3 regions of the Streptomyces sp. NPDC005181 genome follow, and region 3 is predicted to be linked to each of the others. Evidence: riboswitches for the same ligand, from Rfam matches in the RefSeq annotation. Region 3 holds a riboswitch; each other region holds the start of a gene.
The links. Region 3 has a riboswitch for cyclic di-AMP ahead of ABZV38_RS09235 (transglycosylase family protein). Riboswitches for the same ligand answer to the same signal wherever they lie in the genome.
Positions count from the first base shown of each region.

Region 1: another riboswitch for cyclic di-AMP. It lies ahead of ABZV38_RS18800 (C40 family peptidase); the one in region 3 lies ahead of ABZV38_RS09235 (transglycosylase family protein).
Region 2: another riboswitch for cyclic di-AMP. It lies ahead of ABZV38_RS26055 (LysM peptidoglycan-binding domain-containing M23 family metallopeptidase); the one in region 3 lies ahead of ABZV38_RS09235 (transglycosylase family protein).

Region 1 covers NZ_JBEXID010000026.1:54,689-59,855, reverse strand. Annotated here, with positions in the region: gene ABZV38_RS18830 (8-amino-7-oxononanoate synthase) at 1-789, shown strand, start outside; gene ABZV38_RS18825 (DUF397 domain-containing protein) at 811-1,017, opposite strand; gene ABZV38_RS18820 (helix-turn-helix transcriptional regulator) at 1,045-1,902, opposite strand; gene ABZV38_RS18815 (ATP-binding protein) at 2,107-2,538, shown strand; gene ABZV38_RS18810 (hypothetical protein) at 2,635-2,811, opposite strand; partial or broken gene ABZV38_RS18805 (LysE family translocator) at 2,923-3,086, shown strand; gene ABZV38_RS18800 (C40 family peptidase) at 3,145-3,618, opposite strand; cyclic di-AMP (ydaO/yuaA leader) riboswitch at 3,622-3,802, opposite strand; gene ABZV38_RS18795 (hypothetical protein) at 4,122-4,430, opposite strand; gene ABZV38_RS18790 (ATP-dependent Clp protease proteolytic subunit) at 4,438-5,073, opposite strand.
Region 2 covers NZ_JBEXID010000047.1:44,283-49,449, reverse strand. Annotated here, with positions in the region: partial or broken gene ABZV38_RS26060 (alpha-galactosidase) at 28-2,123, shown strand; cyclic di-AMP (ydaO/yuaA leader) riboswitch at 2,415-2,574, shown strand; gene ABZV38_RS26055 (LysM peptidoglycan-binding domain-containing M23 family metallopeptidase) at 2,578-3,450, shown strand; gene ABZV38_RS26050 (SGNH/GDSL hydrolase family protein) at 3,626-4,489, shown strand; partial or broken gene ABZV38_RS26045 (STM4011 family radical SAM protein) at 4,548-5,167, opposite strand, start outside.
Region 3 covers NZ_JBEXID010000009.1:78,734-83,900, reverse strand. Annotated here, with positions in the region: gene eno (phosphopyruvate hydratase) at 1-1,225, opposite strand, end outside; gene ABZV38_RS09235 (transglycosylase family protein) at 1,508-2,206, opposite strand; cyclic di-AMP (ydaO/yuaA leader) riboswitch at 2,210-2,380, opposite strand; gene ABZV38_RS09230 (transglycosylase family protein) at 2,681-3,604, opposite strand; gene ABZV38_RS09225 (cytochrome P450) at 3,699-5,012, opposite strand; gene ABZV38_RS09220 (nucleoside triphosphate pyrophosphohydrolase) at 5,022-5,167, opposite strand, start outside.

The DNA.
Region 1 (5,167 bases), on a different contig from region 3:
ATCGTTTCCGACGCGGGCAACCACGCCTCCATCGTCGACGGCTGCCGGCTCTCCCGGGCCGAGACCGCCGTCGTACCGCATGCCGATCCCGAGGCCGTCGCCAAGGCGCTGCACGCGCACGACGGCCGTGCCCTGGCTGTCACCGACTCCGTCTTCTCCGTCGACGGCGACGCCGCACCGCTGCTCGAACTGGCCGACGTCTGCCATACGCAGGGGGCCGCGCTGCTCGTCGACGACGCGCACGGTCTGGGCGTGCTCGGGGACGGCGGGCGCGGCGCCCTCGCCGCCGCCGGTCTCGCCGGCGGCGAAGGCGTCGTAGCCACCGCCACCCTCTCCAAGTCCCTGGGCAGCCAGGGCGGAGCGGTCCTCGGACCGGCCGGGGTGATCGACCATCTGGTCAACACGGCCCGTACGTTCATCTTCGACACCGGGCTCGCACCGGCCGCCGCAGGCGCAGCTCTTGCAAGCCTGCGACTGCTGCGCCGCGAGCCGGAACGGGCGGGCAGGGCCCGGGCGGTCGCCACCGCCCTGTACGAACGACTGACCGCCGCGGGGCTGACCGCGGTTCGCCCCGACGCCGCCGTCGTTTCGGTCCGGGCGCCTTCGCCGGACGCGGCGGTGCGCTGGGCGGCCGACTGCCGCACGGCCGGGATCGTGGTGGGTTGCTTCCGCCCGCCGTCGGTCCCGGACGGCATCTCGCGGCTGCGGCTCACCGCCCGTGCCGATCTGACGGAGGCGCAGATCACGAACGCGGTGGAGACCGTCCTGCGGACCGCTCCGGCAGCCTGACCGGAGCCGCGACCCGGCCGGTCAGCCCGCCGAGCCGTCGGCCAGGCCGGAGACGAACGACTTCCAGGCCGCCGCGGAGAACCGCAGCGGGGGCCTGGACACGTCCTTGGAGTCCCGCACGGCAAGCCGTTCCGGACCGAACAGCGCGGCTTCCACGCAGTTGTTCATCCCCGTGCTGCGGCTGCTGCGCCGCCACTGTAAGGCGTGCTCTGCGAGGCAATCGGACATCGGGCCCCCTCGGGCAGTCTGAGGTTCCTAGCCGTCGCGGTCGATCGCGGCGATCAGGTCCAACGAGTGCTCCGGCGACAGCGCGTGTGCCTGCATCGTGCAGAAGGCCGAGCTGTACGCCTCAAGGTCTTCTTTCCGTTCCAGGTAGAGGCTACTCGTCAAGTGGTCGAGAACAACCACATCCAGATCAGAAGTGTTCGGAAAGGAGAAGATAACGAAAGGTCCGGTGAGGCCCATATACCCACCTACCGCGAACGGCAGCAACTGCAGTTGTACGTGGCGAAGTTGAGAAACCCGGATCAGATGGCGCAACTGATTGCGCATCACCTGGCGCCCGCCGACCTCGCGCCGCAGCACCGCCTCGTCGAGCACCGCGGTCAGCCGCAGCGGCGGATCGGTCCGCAGCACCCCCTGCCGGGCGAGCCGCACCTCCACCAGCGAGTCCAGCTGGCCGGCGGGCAGCCCGTCCAGCGACGCACGGGTGACCGCACGCGCGTAGTCGGCGGTCTGCAGGAGCCCGGGCACCACCGAGGTCTCCAGCGTGCGGGCGGTTCTGGCCTGGGACTCCAGACTGATGAAGTCCCGGTACTGGGGCGGGATGAGACCGCGGTAGGCGTGCCACCAACCGGTTCCGCCGCCGCCCGCCGAACCCGCGAGCGTCTCCAGGAGCGTCCGTAACTGCAGGTCGTCCACGCCGTAGGCATCCAGCAGCCGGCCCACATCGGCCGGTTTCACACCACTGGTACCGGTCTCGATCCGGCTCACCTTCGACTGATGCCAGCCGACCAGCCGTGCCGCGTCACGACTCGTCAGTCCGGACGTGTGGCGCAGACTCCGCAGCTCCTCCCCGAGCTTGCGGCGCCGCACCGCGGGGCCGTGCTGCATCCGCGGCCTCCCTCCCTCTCGTGCCGAGGGGCCAGTGTGCCGCCCATGCGCGGTATTCCGGGCCAGAGTTCACCGCTTCGAGCGACAGATATATGCATATCTTGGTGGATCGCCGTCACGGAGGGCAGCATCAGTGGCACTCTGGCGCGAAGCGCATCCCGGGCCGATCACGGGTCGGTCCGGGCGGGAAAAGGACGGCTCGCCATGGCAGACCATCAAGAAGCAAGTGTCACTCTGCCGAGCGAGCCGCTCTCGGTCTCCTCGGCCCGGAGATACGTGGCCAAGGTGCTCGCCGACTGGGGTCTTCCCGATGACACGGAGATCGCCGACACCATCCGGCTCATCGTCTCCGAGCTCACGACCAACGCTGTCCAGCACACCTTCGGCCAGTCGCCCACCTTCACCGTGGACCTGCGGCTGGAGCGGGAGGAACAGCTGCATCTCGGGGTGACGGACAGTCACCCCCGGTGGCCCCAACGACTGCCCGCCGCCGTGCGGCAGGACAACGGGCGCGGCATGGTGATCATCCGCTGTCTGGCCAAGGAGTGCGGTGGACGGCTCACGGTCACGCCGACCGCCGAGGGAGGCAAGACCGTGTGGATCGCGCTCCCCTGGTCGGTCACCGTCCAGACGTGACCACCGTCCCCGCCGGACCTGAACTCGGGCCGGGCCCGGACTTCGCGTCGTCGGCAGCCGGCCGTCGGGTGCGTCGCCGTCCGTCGCGACGCATGGTCACTGCACCGCAGCAGCCCGCCCGAAGCCGCCGCGCAGCAGCGCGCACAGCGTGGCAGCCGCTCCACTCGCCCCGTCGCCGTGGTGCAACACCGAGGTGGTCCGCCGGAGAGCTGCGGGTTCCAGCCGCCGCACGGACAGCGGCGTCGGCGACATCGCGGCGACCATCTCAGGCACCACCGCCACCCCGTTCCCCGCACGCCGGCTCATAGGCATGGGTCAGCGCGAGATCGACGTCGCCCGAGGTCACCGCGGCGATCCCCTCGGGCGGCTGGGGTCGCCGCGGGGATGGTGGCGCTGCCGGGTGCCGACTTCACCGTGGTCGTACGGAACGCTCTCGCCTCACGCGCGGCCGGGGCGGCCACGGCGCTCGGCGTCGCCGGGGGCTGCTCGTCCGCGCCGCGCCGGTCGTCGCCGGGCTCGCGGCGGTGCTGGTCACCGGCCCCCTGCTGCGCTGACCGGCGGAGGTGACCGGCAGCCGAAAGGCGGAGCAGACGGAAGAGACGGAAGTCAGCGGACCCGTCCGTACCAGACGCTCCTCGTCCAGATCTTCTCCAGCCGCACCACGGCACCGCTTTTCGGCGAGTGCCAGATCCTGCCCTTACCGGCGTAGATCCCCACGTGGTAGACGCTGCGCCCCCAGTGGAAGAAGACCAGATCGCCGCGTCGCCGCTGCGAGGCCGAGATGTGCCGGGTCTTGTTGTACTGCTGCTGGGCCGTGCGGGGGAGCTTCTTGCCCACCTTCTTGAAGGCGAACATCGTCAGGCCCGAACAGTCGAAACGGTGGGGGCCCGTGGCCCCGTACCGGTACGGCGATCCCTTCTTCGACGCGGCGATCTTGAGCGCCTTCGTGGAATGAGTCGCGGCCTGGGCGTCGGTCACGACGCCGGGGGCGATCACGGAGCCGCCGACGGCGGCGAGCGTCAGAACCGTGGCCGTACCGGCCCGGGTGAGCAGAGACGGGACGTGAACCTGCGCAGTCATGCGCAACCCTTCGTCAGCCGCCTGTGAAGGATGACCTGTCGGGTTCGGGCTGGCGAAGTTGCCCGGCCGCACTTGGCGGCTTCACCCCGAGGGTCGACCGGATGCCCGGTCGACCCGTTGTGCTCGGGTCCTCCACTCCTGCCGATCCACTTCTGTCGACCAGGCATCCGGGCGGCGGCAGGACTCGGCGTCCGCCCGGACCGCCCCGCCGCGGTGGCGGGGGCTTGTCGTCCCACGGATCTTGACTCACCGAGTGCCGGATTTCCGAGGATATTGAGCGATATGGGAAATTCGTCGCTATTCGCCCATCCGGGTGGGTGCGGTCGTTCCGTGAACCCGGCCGGTCGCCCCGACCGGTCCCGTACCAGCGGCGGAGCAGCAGACTCCGTTCACCGGCCATGCCGAAAGCGCAAGTTGAGCCGTCCCTCGCGCGGGGGATCTCCTACGCCGAACGAGCGAGGAATTTTGATCAGCCCGCCGGGCGTGTCGCGGAAGGGGGTTGATCAACTCGTCTGGGCAGGGGGCACGGTGACCCGTCGGGCCCGCTGCTCCCCGTCCAACACGCGAAGCGCCCGCGCCAAGGTGGCGGCGTGGATCTGTGCCTCACCGCGCTCGTGCATCAAGGCGAGTGCGTCCCGCAGGGCGCGCGCCCGCGAGGCGAGTGCTTGTGCCGCGCACAACGCGCCGTAGGTGTCGCTGCCGTGGGCGGGGTTGATCCGGCCCACCTGGTCGAGCACTTCCAGATAACAGTCGATGAACTCGCCCTCGGCGCGCGTCAGTGCGGGCAGCGGCGGGAACTCCGGTGGCTGCATCGGGTGTTCACCTCGCGCCGTTCGGCGGGAGCGACGTCTTGCGGTTCTCCAGAACGTGGTCCACCAGGCCGTACGCCTTGGCGCCCGGGGCATCGAGGATGAGATCGCGCTCGATGTCCGCGGCGATCCGTTCGGCAGTGCGCCCGGTGTGACGGGCCAGCAGGTGGGTGAGCTGCTCACGCATGCGGACCAGTTCCCGCGCCTCGATCTCCAGATCGGACGGCTGGCCCTGCAGCGGCTCGGGAAGCGCGGGCTGCTGCACGACGACCCTGGCCCCGGGGAGGGCGTGCCGCCGGCCGGGGGCGCCCGCGGCGAGCAGCAGGACCGCGCTGGAACCGGCCTGTCCGAGGCAGAAGGTCTCCATCTCGCAGGTGAGGTACTCCATCGTGTCGTAGATCGCTGCCATGGCGTCGAACGAGCCGCCGGGGGAGTTGATGTAGAGGGAGATGGGGCGGTCGGGTGCGGCGTGTTCCAGGTACATGAACTGCGCGATCAGGTCGGTGGCGGCGGTGTCGTCGACCGGGGTGCCGAGGAAGACGATCCGCTCGGCGAGCAGCTTGGAGTACGGGTCGAGGGTGCGGGTCCCGTCGGTCGTGCGCTCGGTGAACTCGGGCAGTACGTAACGGGCGGCAGGGCGGAACATGGTGAAGGCTCTCCTCCGGTGTCTGCGTCTGCGTGTGGCCTGCGCAAGTGTCTGTAAAAAATGTACAGGACGTACAGAAGGTTATGATGGGGAC
Region 2 (5,167 bases), on a different contig from region 3:
GCGGAACTGTGTGAATGTGGGGATGAGATGATCGAGACTGGTGACAAGGGTCGGACCTGGCTGCTGACCGGGGCGACCGGCAGCTATGCGCTGCATCTCACCGACCGGGACGAACTGCTCCATCTGCACTGGGGGCCACGCATCTCCCTCGCGGCCGCCGAGGCCCTCGCCGCCGCACCGGAGCCGCCGTCGCGGGGCTTCGAGTCGCGGCTGGACGGCCGCGAGGAGTACCCGGTGGAGGGCGGGCCCCGGTTCGTCCGGCCCGCTCTCTCCGTACGCACCCTCGAGGTCCGTGGCACCGAATGGGAACACACGGGGGCCGCGGTGGACGGCGACGAACTCCGTATCGCGTTCTCCGACTCCGTACAGCGGCTCGCGCTCACGCTGCACTACCGGATGCGGGACGACTCCGATGTGATCGAGCGCTGGGCCACTGTCAGCCACGCCGGTCCGGACGGTCCGCCGCTGGAGCTGTTGCGCGCCGACGCGGCCGCCTGGGCGCTGCCGGCCCGTGACGCCTGGCGCCTCAGCCAGCTGCACGGGCGGGGGCGGCGGAGACGCAGCTCGTGCGGTCGGAACTGACATACGGCGAGAAGGTCCTCTCCAGCAGGCGAGGTCACACCGGGCACCAGTCTCTGCCCTGGGTCGCGCTCGACGCGGACGGAGCGGCCACAGAGGAGGACGGCGAGGTGTACGGCTGCGCGCTCGCCTGGTCCGACTCGTGGCGGATCGCCGTGCAGCAGCTCCCCGACGGGCTCGTACAGATCACCGGCGGGGCCGGCTACGACGACTCCGGGCTGCTGCGGCTCGCGCCGGGAGAGACGTACACCACACCGGTGTTCGCCGGACTGTGGAGTGCCCAAGGGTTCGGCGGGGCGAGCCGTGCCTGGCACGCCTGGCAGCTGGCCCACGTCATTCCGGACGCCGAAGGCCTCCGGCCGGTGCTCTACAACTCCTGGGAGGCGACCGGTTTCGACATCGTGGAGGACCAGCAGCGCGCCCTGGCCGTGCGCGCCGCGGCGATGGGTGTCGAACTGTTCGTGGTGGACGACGCGTGGTTCGGGCAGCGCACCACTGACCGGGCGGGACTCGGCGACTGGACCCCGAATCCCGAGCGCTTCCCCGGCGGGCTGAAGCCGCTCGCCGATGAAGTGCACGCACTCGGCATGCAGTTCGGCATCTGGGTCGAGCCGGAGATGGTGAATGCCGACAGCGACCTGTACCGCGCGCACCCGGACTGGGTATAGCACTTTCCCGGGCGGATCCGCACGGAGTTCCGTAATCAGCTGGTGCTCAATCTGGCCCGGACCGATGTGCAGAACTATCTGTGGGAACAGCTCGACACACTGCTGTCCAGTGCCCCGATCGACTATGTGAAATGGGACTTCAACCGCTGCTTCACCGATGCGGGCTGGCCGGGCGAGGATTATCCGCAGAAGCTCTGGATCGAGCATGTGGACGCGCTCTACGCGCTGATCGACCGGCTGCGGGCGGCTCACCCCGGTGTCGCCTTCGAGTCCTGCTCGGGCGGCGGCGGCCGGATCGATCTGGGCATCCTCGCCCGTACCGACCAGGTGTGGACCTCCGACAACACCGACCCGCTGGACCGGCTCGCCATCCAGGAGGGTTTCGGGCAGGTCCATCCGGCCCGCGTGATGGCCGCCTGGGTCACCGACAGCCCGAATGTCCAGCTCAACAGCAGGGTCAGCTCGCTCCGTTTCCGCTTCGTGAGTGCGATGGCCGGGGTGCTCGGGGTCGGCGGAGACCTCACCGAGTGGAGCGACGAGGAGCTGGCCGAGGCCCGGAGCTGGGTGGACCTGTACAAGGAGATCCGCCCGGTGGTGCAGCACGGGGCGCTGTACCGGCTGCGAGCGCCGCGCGGTGGGCTCAGCGCTATGCAGTACACGCTCGGTGACGAGACCGTGGTGCTCATGTGGCTGGAGGCACAGAGGTACGGGGAGCTGCCGCCGGCCCTGCGGCTGCGCGGGCTCGACCCCGCGGCGACCTATACCTGTCTGGACACCGGCGCCGTCCACCACGGTTCCGTGCTGCTGCATCAGGGGTTGCACACGGGTCTACGGGGGGACCTGGACGCGAAGGTGCTGAGGCTCCGCCGCGGATGATGTTCATGACATGTCCGTATTAGGGCATTTAGTCGAACATGCCCTACTTATACGGGAGATGAGGGGTCTCTCGTGAGCGGGATCATATCCGTGACGGTGTGTGGTGGCGCGGCGGCCGGGTAATCCGTACACCGCGCGGAAAGCCAAGATCCTTAATCCACGGAGGGTGACCGGAATTCCGCGCCGATTTCCCGGCGCGGATTCCGGCACGCAACCGAAGGCTTGTTCTGCCCGTCCTCACTCGTTTACGGTCACCGTCAATCCGGACGGACCGCCTAATCCTGCCGCCGACCGGAATTCGCACCCACTCATCGTGTGGCAGGAGCGGGGGAACCAGGTAAGCCGCCGACCGGAGAAATCCGGCGGCTCGGGGTGAAGTCGCACTTCGTGCGACCGGGCACCTCCAGCCCGAACCCGACAGCTCACCTCGTAGGCGCCGGAGAGGAAAATCTTCATGTCCATATCGGGTAAGCACCGTCGCCAGAAGTCCAGCACCCTCGCTCGTGGCGTCGCCGCCGCCGGCGCCGGCGGGGCCGTCATCGCCCTTCCGCTGCTCGGTGCCACCGGTGCCCACGCCGCGGAACAGGCCGCTCCCGCCGCGCACTCGGCCGCCGCCGCGCACGTCGCCTCGGCCGCCCCGGTCGCGAAGAAGCAGGCCGAGACCCGGACGTACTCCGTCGTCGCCGGCGACTACCTGTCGAAGATCGCTGCCGAGAACAAGGTCGCAGGCGGCTGGGAGAAGCTGTACCAGGACAACCGTGAGGTCGTCGGCAGCGACCCGAGCCTGATCTTCCCGGGCATGAAGCTGACCCTCGGCGGCTCCGCCGCGGCCACCGGCACCACGCAGCCCGCCGCGGCCCCGTCGGAGGCTCCGGTGGTCACCAAGCCCGCGGCCGCCCCTTCGGCCGCCCAGAGCAGCAGCTCCGGCTACGTCTCCCCGGTCCCGGGCAAGCACACCACCAACTACCGTGCCTCCGGTGCCAACTGGTCCAGCGGCAGCCACACCGGCATCGACTTCCCGGTCGCCACCGGCACCAGCGTGAAGGCGATCACCTCCGGCACCGTCGTCACCGCCGGCTGGGGTGGCGCGTACGGCAACGAGGTCGTCATCAAGCACGCCGACGGTCGCTACTCGCAGTACGGCCACCTGTCCGCGCTCTCCGTCTCGGCGGGCCAGACCGTCTCCGCCGGCCAGCAGATCGGCCTCTCCGGTGCCACCGGAAACGTCACCGGCCCGCACCTCCACTTCGAGGTCCGCACCGGCCCCGCGTACGGCTCGGACATCGACCCGGTCGCCTACCTGGCTTCGCACGGAATCTCCGTCTGATCGGATTCGATCAGGGCTGATCCGAACGGCTTGGTGAAGGGGCGGTGCGCGGCGGCGCACCGCCCCTTCACTTATTCCCTCTTTACTAAAACCTGACCGGGTGGTCTATCTCACCCTCCGTCAACCCCTTATTACGGTCGCGTAGGTCACATTCGGCGGTGCAGGATGTGCCCTTGTGGCAGACGATTCGAGAAACTTTCAACGTGGCGTCAACAACCGGCATGGTGCCATCGGGTCGTACGCAGCGATTGGCGACAGCTTCACCGAGGGAGTCGGTGACCCCGGCCCGGACGGAACCTTCGTCGGCTGGGCGGACCGTTTCGCGGTCCTCCTCGCGGACCAGCTGCCCGACCCCGATGCAGCGACGAACACCGATGGTTCCGCCGGTTCCGCAGGTGCCGCTCACGGGAACTTCCGGTACGCCAATCTCGCCGTACGCGGACGCCTCCTCGACCAGATCGTCGAGGAGCAGGTGCCGCGCGCCAAGGAACTCGCCCCCGATCTGGTGAGCTTCTGCGCGGGCGGCAATGACATCATCCGGCCCGGCACCGACCCCGACGACGTGGCCGAGCGATTCGAGCGCGCGGTCGCCGACCTGACCCGGTCGGTCGGCACCGTCATGGTCACCACCGGCTTCGACACCCGGGGCGTTCCCGTGCTGCGCCATCTGCGCGGCAAGATCGCCACCTACACCGCCCATGTGCGGTCGATCGCCGACCGCTACGACTGCCCGGTCCTCGACCTGTGGTCGCTGCGGTCCGTGCAGGACAGGCGTGCCTGGGACGACGACCGGCTCCATCTGTCGCCCGAGGGACACACCCGGGTCGCGCTGCGCGCCGCCCAGGTACTCGGCCTCGGCGTGCCGGCCGACCCCGACCAGGAGTGGCCGCCTCAGGCGCAGCGCGGCACGCTCGAGGTACGGCGCGACGACATCCAGTGGGCACGCGAATATCTGGTGCCGTGGATCGGACGGCGGCTGCGCGGCGAGTCCTCCGGCGACCACGTCGAGGCGAAGCGGCCCGACCTGCTGCCGCTGTAGTCGACGCGGTGTCCTCTTCCGCCGGACGGGCTTGTTCGCCGAGGCCCGTCCGGTTCGTTCAGGCCCGTCCGGCGACCGGGAGCAACGGCAGCAACGCTTGATCCCGGTGCGCCGGTACGTGCGCCGGCCCGGCCGGTACGCGTTCCAGTACGCCGCCCGCGAAGACGTCGTACAGCGGCAGCGTCTCCAGATGCACATACCCGATGTGGCAGTCGCACACGGCGAGCGGACAGGCCTGTGGGCCAACGCCTGCCGGCAGCTGCCGTCGTAGAGATTGCCGAGCTCGGCCGGGACGAAGTGACAGCGGCGCACCGTGCCGTCCCCGTCCACCGAGATGACCGACTCGCCCGTCCGGCAGGGCATCCCGGCCGAGCGATGCGGATCCCGGCTGTACGGGAAAAGGGGGTCGAGGGCCGTCCAGCGGTCCGCCTCCTCATCTGTGTAGCTGTGCCCCTCGGCCGCGTTGACCCAGAGATAGACCTCCTCGGGCAGGTCGGCGCGGAGCCGCCGCGCCTCGTCGAGATACTCGTCGAGACCGACGACACCGACGCTGTACCGGACACCGAGGCCGGTCAGCTCCCGGCACTTGGCGAGGAAGCGGTCGTACGGCGTCTGCCCCGGGTGGTACGTGCACCACAGCGCGATCTTGTCGCGGCCCCACCCGCCTCGGCCAGCCAC
Region 3 (5,167 bases):
GGATCTCCTCGATGCGCAGCAGCTGGTTGTACTTGGCGACACGGTCCGAGCGGGCCGGGGCGCCGGTCTTGATCTGGCCGCAGTTCACCGCGACGGCGAGGTCGGCGATGGTGACGTCCTCGGTCTCGCCGGAGCGGTGGGACATCATGCACTTGAAGCCGTTGCGCTGCGCCAGCTCGACGGCGTCCAGGGTCTCGGTCAGCGAACCGATCTGGTTGACCTTGACGAGCAGGGCGTTGGCGGAGCCCTCCTCGATGCCACGGGCCAGGCGCTCCGGGTTGGTGACGAACAGGTCGTCGCCGACGATCTGGACCTTGGCGCCGAGCTTCTGGGTGATGACGTTCCAGCCGGCCCAGTCGTCCTCGTACAGCGGGTCCTCGATGGAGACCAGCGGGTACGCGGAGACGAGCTCCTCGTAGTACTCGGTCATCTCGGCGGCCGAGCGGGACTTGCCCTCGAACTCGTACTTGCCGTCCTTGTAGAACTCCGAGGCGGCGACGTCGAGAGCGAGCGCGATGTCCTTGCCCGGGGCGTAACCGGCCTCCTTGATGGCCTCGAGGATGAGGTCCAGGGCGGCGCGGTTCGACTCCAGGTTCGGCGCGAAGCCGCCCTCGTCGCCGAGACCGGTCGACAGGCCCTTGGTCTTCAGGACCTTCTTCAGCGTGTGGTAGACCTCGGCGCCCCAGCGCAGGGCCTCGGAGAAGGACTCCGCGCCGATCGGGGCGATCATGAACTCCTGGATGTCCACGTTGGAGTCGGCGTGCGACCCACCGTTGAGGATGTTCATCATCGGGACGGGCAGCAGGTGCGCGTTCGGGCCACCGAGGTAGCGGAACAGCGGCAGGTCCGAGGCTTCGGAGGCGGCGTGCGCGACGGCCAGCGAGACGCCGAGGATGGCGTTGGCCCCGAGCGAGCCCTTGTTCTCGGTGGCGTCCAGGTCGAACATGGCCTGGTCGATCAGCCGCTGCTCGGTCGCGTCGTAGCCGACGAGCTCCGGGCCGATCTGCTCGATCACGGCGAGGACGGCCTTCTCGACGCCCTTGCCGTGGTAGCGGTTGGGGTCACCGTCGCGAAGCTCAATGGCCTCGAACGCACCGGTGGAGGCGCCGGACGGAACAGCAGCACGGCCGGTGCTGCCGTCGTCGAGGCCAACCTCGACCTCGACCGTGGGGTTTCCGCGGGAGTCGAGGATTTCCCGGGCTACGACGACGTCGATGGACGGCACGAGGCATCTCCTTCTGGGATATGACGCTGGTGGTGCAGGGTCGCTTTGGCCTTGCGCCAAGAGCCTAACCGCCTTGGCCCACTGTGTTCGGCGACCGCCCGCCTCCTGGGACGAAAAAGGACCCAAGGGCACCCCTAGACGGGCAAATGTCCAGAAATCTACTGAGCAGTAACTACAACAGTTGAACAGTGAGCGCAAAAACCCCGACCCGGCACGTACGGGGGAATCCGCGCCGGGTCGGGGTGCTCAGGGAGGAGAGAGCCTTTTCTGCTGAGGCTCGTCCTACTTCGTCAGGTGGAGCTGCTGACCCGGGAAGATCAGGTCGGCGTCCTTGACGATGTTCTTGTTCAGCTTGAACAGCTGCTGCCAGCCGCCCTTCACCTTGTGCGCCTCGGCGATCTCGCTGAGCGAGTCGCCGGCCTTCACCTTGTACTCGCCGTCGCCCTTCGCGACCTTCTGGCCCGTCGGCGTGGTGACGGTCTTCGCGACCTCGGGGGCGGTGCCGCGGTCCGAGCGGGAGGCGGTGGGGGCCTCGGTGTGCTCGGCCGGCTTCGGCGCGGCCGGCTTCACGGCGGCGGAGCCGGTGTCGACGCCCGGGTCGACACCGTCGTTGGTCAGGTTGCCGGCGCCGGCGCAGGCCCAGGCACCCGGACCCTGCATGTCGAGGAGCTTCTCGGCGGTGGCGATCTGCTGGGCCTTGGTGGCCAGGTCAGCCCGCGGGGCGTACTGCGTACCACCGGCGGCAGCCCAGCTGGACTGCGAGAACTGCAGGCCGCCGTAGTAGCCGTTGCCGGTGTTGATGGACCAGTTGCCACCGGACTCGCACTGGGCGACGGCGTCCCACGTGGCGACGGAGGCGGCGGAAGCGCCCGTGGCACCCATCAGGGGAACGGCGATGGCGGCACCGGCAACACCCGCGAGCGTGGCGACACGGACGGCCTTGGACGGGCGGCGGTGCTTGCCCTTGCTGTTCAGCAGCATGGAACTTCTCCTCACCGACGCCTACGAGGTGAGCTGTCGGGTTCGGGCCAAGTGAGTTGCCCGGTCGCACGTCCTAGCGCACGACTTCACCCCAAGCCGGTCCTGACGGTCCTTCGACCATCGGGCCCGGCGCTTACCTGGGTCCCCCGCTCCTGCCTACGGCGCTTTACGCGTCTGTTCCCTTCGACCGACGGCAGGATTCGGCGTGACGGTCGACGGGGCCCGCGGTGCGAGCAGTTCCGACCGTAAACACACACAACCCCTACATTCAAAGATGGACACGCCGGACAATCACCCCTTACTTGCATCCCGCCGACCCTCGTTTTCGCAGGTGGGGGGCGATGCGCGCGGACCCGGCAGGCGCGACACGTCAATTGACGCAAAGAGACCCATGTCTCACTTACACATAAGCGGACATAGGCCTCTGAACTACCCCGATTTTTGGGGTGTATTTAGCTGTTGATCAGACCGCTCTCACTCTGCTTTCACGCCAAGATCGAGGCTCTCGCCAGGCAGGATGAGGTCCGGGTCGTCGCCGACGGCAGCCTTGTTGGCCTCGTAGAGCGCGGGCCACCCGCCGGGGACCTTCTGTGCATCAGCAATCGCCCACAGGTTGTCGCCCGGCCGGACCGTGTACGCGCCGTCGGCCTCCTGGGCGCCCGTGTCGCGTCCCTCGCTGTTGCCGCGGGAGGCATGTCGGCCCGACTCGCGGTCATTGCCCGCGCCCGCACCCTGGCTCGCCTCGGGGGCCGGCGTGCCACGGTGCTTACCGCCCACCTCACCGCCCGAAGAGCCGGAGGAGCGGGACGAGTCGAACGAACCGGATGCATCCGACGCGTCGCTCGACGCCTCGCCGGAGGACTTACCCGACGACTTACCCGACGACTTGGCGGACGACTTGGCGGACGACGACTTCGATCCGCCCGAGGGGCCCGCCTCGTCCGACGCCCCGTCGGACGGGTCCGCGCTCTGCGTCGGGTCGGCCGAGGGCACACTCCCCGGATCGACACCCGGCAGCGCTCCGTCCACCGTGAGCCCGGAGATCACCGCGCAGCTGGGCCACGCCCGCGGCCCCTGGTCGTCGAGAACCTTCTCGGCGACCGCTATCTGCTGAGAGCGGCTGGCGAGGTCGGCACGCGGGGCGTACGCGTCGCCGCCGTACGACTTCCAGGTGTCCTGTGAGAACTGGAGACCGCCGTAGAAGCCGTTGCCGAGGTCGGCACTCCACATGCCGCCGCTCTCGCACTCGGCGACCCGGTCCCAGGTCGTGGCGTCGGCCGCGTGCGCACCGGCTGCGCCGAGCAGCGGGATGGCGATGGCCGAGCCGGCCACGCCTGCGGCGACGACGATGGCAGGTGCCTGCCGAGGGCGACGGTGTCTGCCGTTCGCGGAGCCCATGGAGTTGCCTTCCGTGTGACTGATGAGTCGAACGGTGAAGGTAGCGGCAGTCGAACGCTTGTCACAAGTCGATGCAGCGCAGATCACGTGAAAGTCACGGAGTTGACAGAGCGTCACCTTCGTCGGAACGGTGTCCGGGATCGAACTTCACGGGAAGAGTGCGCAGTCCGCGCATGATGAGCCCTCCGCGCCACCGCAAATCGGTAGGTTCTACCGCAAGTTGCAGATCCGGAAGGCGCCTCAGAAGCGTGGCCAGCGCGGCCTGTCCCTCCAGCCGGGCAAGCGGCGCCCCCAGGCAGTAGTGGATGCCGTGCCCGTAGCCGAGGTGCTGATTGTCACGCCGGGCGAGGTCGAGCGTGTCGGGGTCGGCGAACCGTTCCGGGTCCCGGTCCGCGGCGGCGAGCACCACCAGTACGGGGTCGCCCGCCGCGATCCGCTGCCCGCCGAGCGTCAGCGCTTCGGTAGCGAACCGCCAGGTCGCCAGCTCCACCGGACCGTCGTAGCGCAGCAGTTCCTCGATGCCGGTCTCCAGCAGCCCCGTCTCCCCCGCGTCGAGCGAGCGCTGCAGCCGCTCCCGCTGAACGGGGTTGCGCAGCAGGGCGTACACCCCGTTGCCGATGAGGTTGACCGTCGTCTCGAAGCCGGCGAAGAGCAGGATGAAGGCCATGGCGGCGGCCTCGTTCTCGGTGAGATGCTCGCCGTGGTCGCTGGCCCGGATCAGCCCCGAGATCAGATCGTCCCCCGGGTTCTCCCGCTTCCGGTGGATCAGTTCGGCGAGATAGCCGCGCATCTTCTTCACCGACCGGGCCACCCCGCCGCGTGGCCCGCCGCCGTGGCGGATCATCATGCCCGCCCAGTCCCGGAAGTCGTCCTGGTCCTCACGCGGAACACCGAGAAGATCGCAGATCGCGTAGATGGGCAGGGGGAACGCGAAGTCGTGGATGAGGTCCGCGCTTCCCTCCTCGATGAAGTTGTCGATGAGGCGGTCCGTCAGCTCCTGCACGCGCGGCGCGAACTCCGCGATCCTGCGCGGCGTGAACGCCTTCGAAACGAGGCGGCGCAGCCGGGTGTGGTCGGGCGGGTCGATGTTCAGCAGATGCGTCATCAGCTCCGCCTGGCGCTCGCCCGGGATACCGGTCTTCCCCTTGGCGTGCGCCGGCTCGTCGTGGTGCGCCGGGTTCTTGGAGAGCCGGCTGTCGGCGAGAGCCTGCCGGGCGTCCTCGTAGCGCGTCACGAGCCACGCCTCGACCCCGCTGGGCAGCGCGGTGCGGTGCACGGGGCTGTGCTCGCGCAGCCACGCATAGGCGGGGTACGGGTCGGTGGCGAACTCCCACGTGAAGAGTTCGGGGGCGTCGGTGGGAGCGTCTGCGGGGCTGTCGGCAGGGGTGTCGGCGGGGCTGTCGTTCACCCCCTGACGTTATCCGTTGCCCTCCGCCGCGAGGATCGCGTCCCGGTAGGCGCGACCGGCGGCCCGCAGTGCGGCCTCAGGGTCGGTGCCGTCCTGTTCCGCGCGTACGGCGAGGGCGAGGAGCTCGTACCCGATGCCGTCCCCCGTCGGGAGCG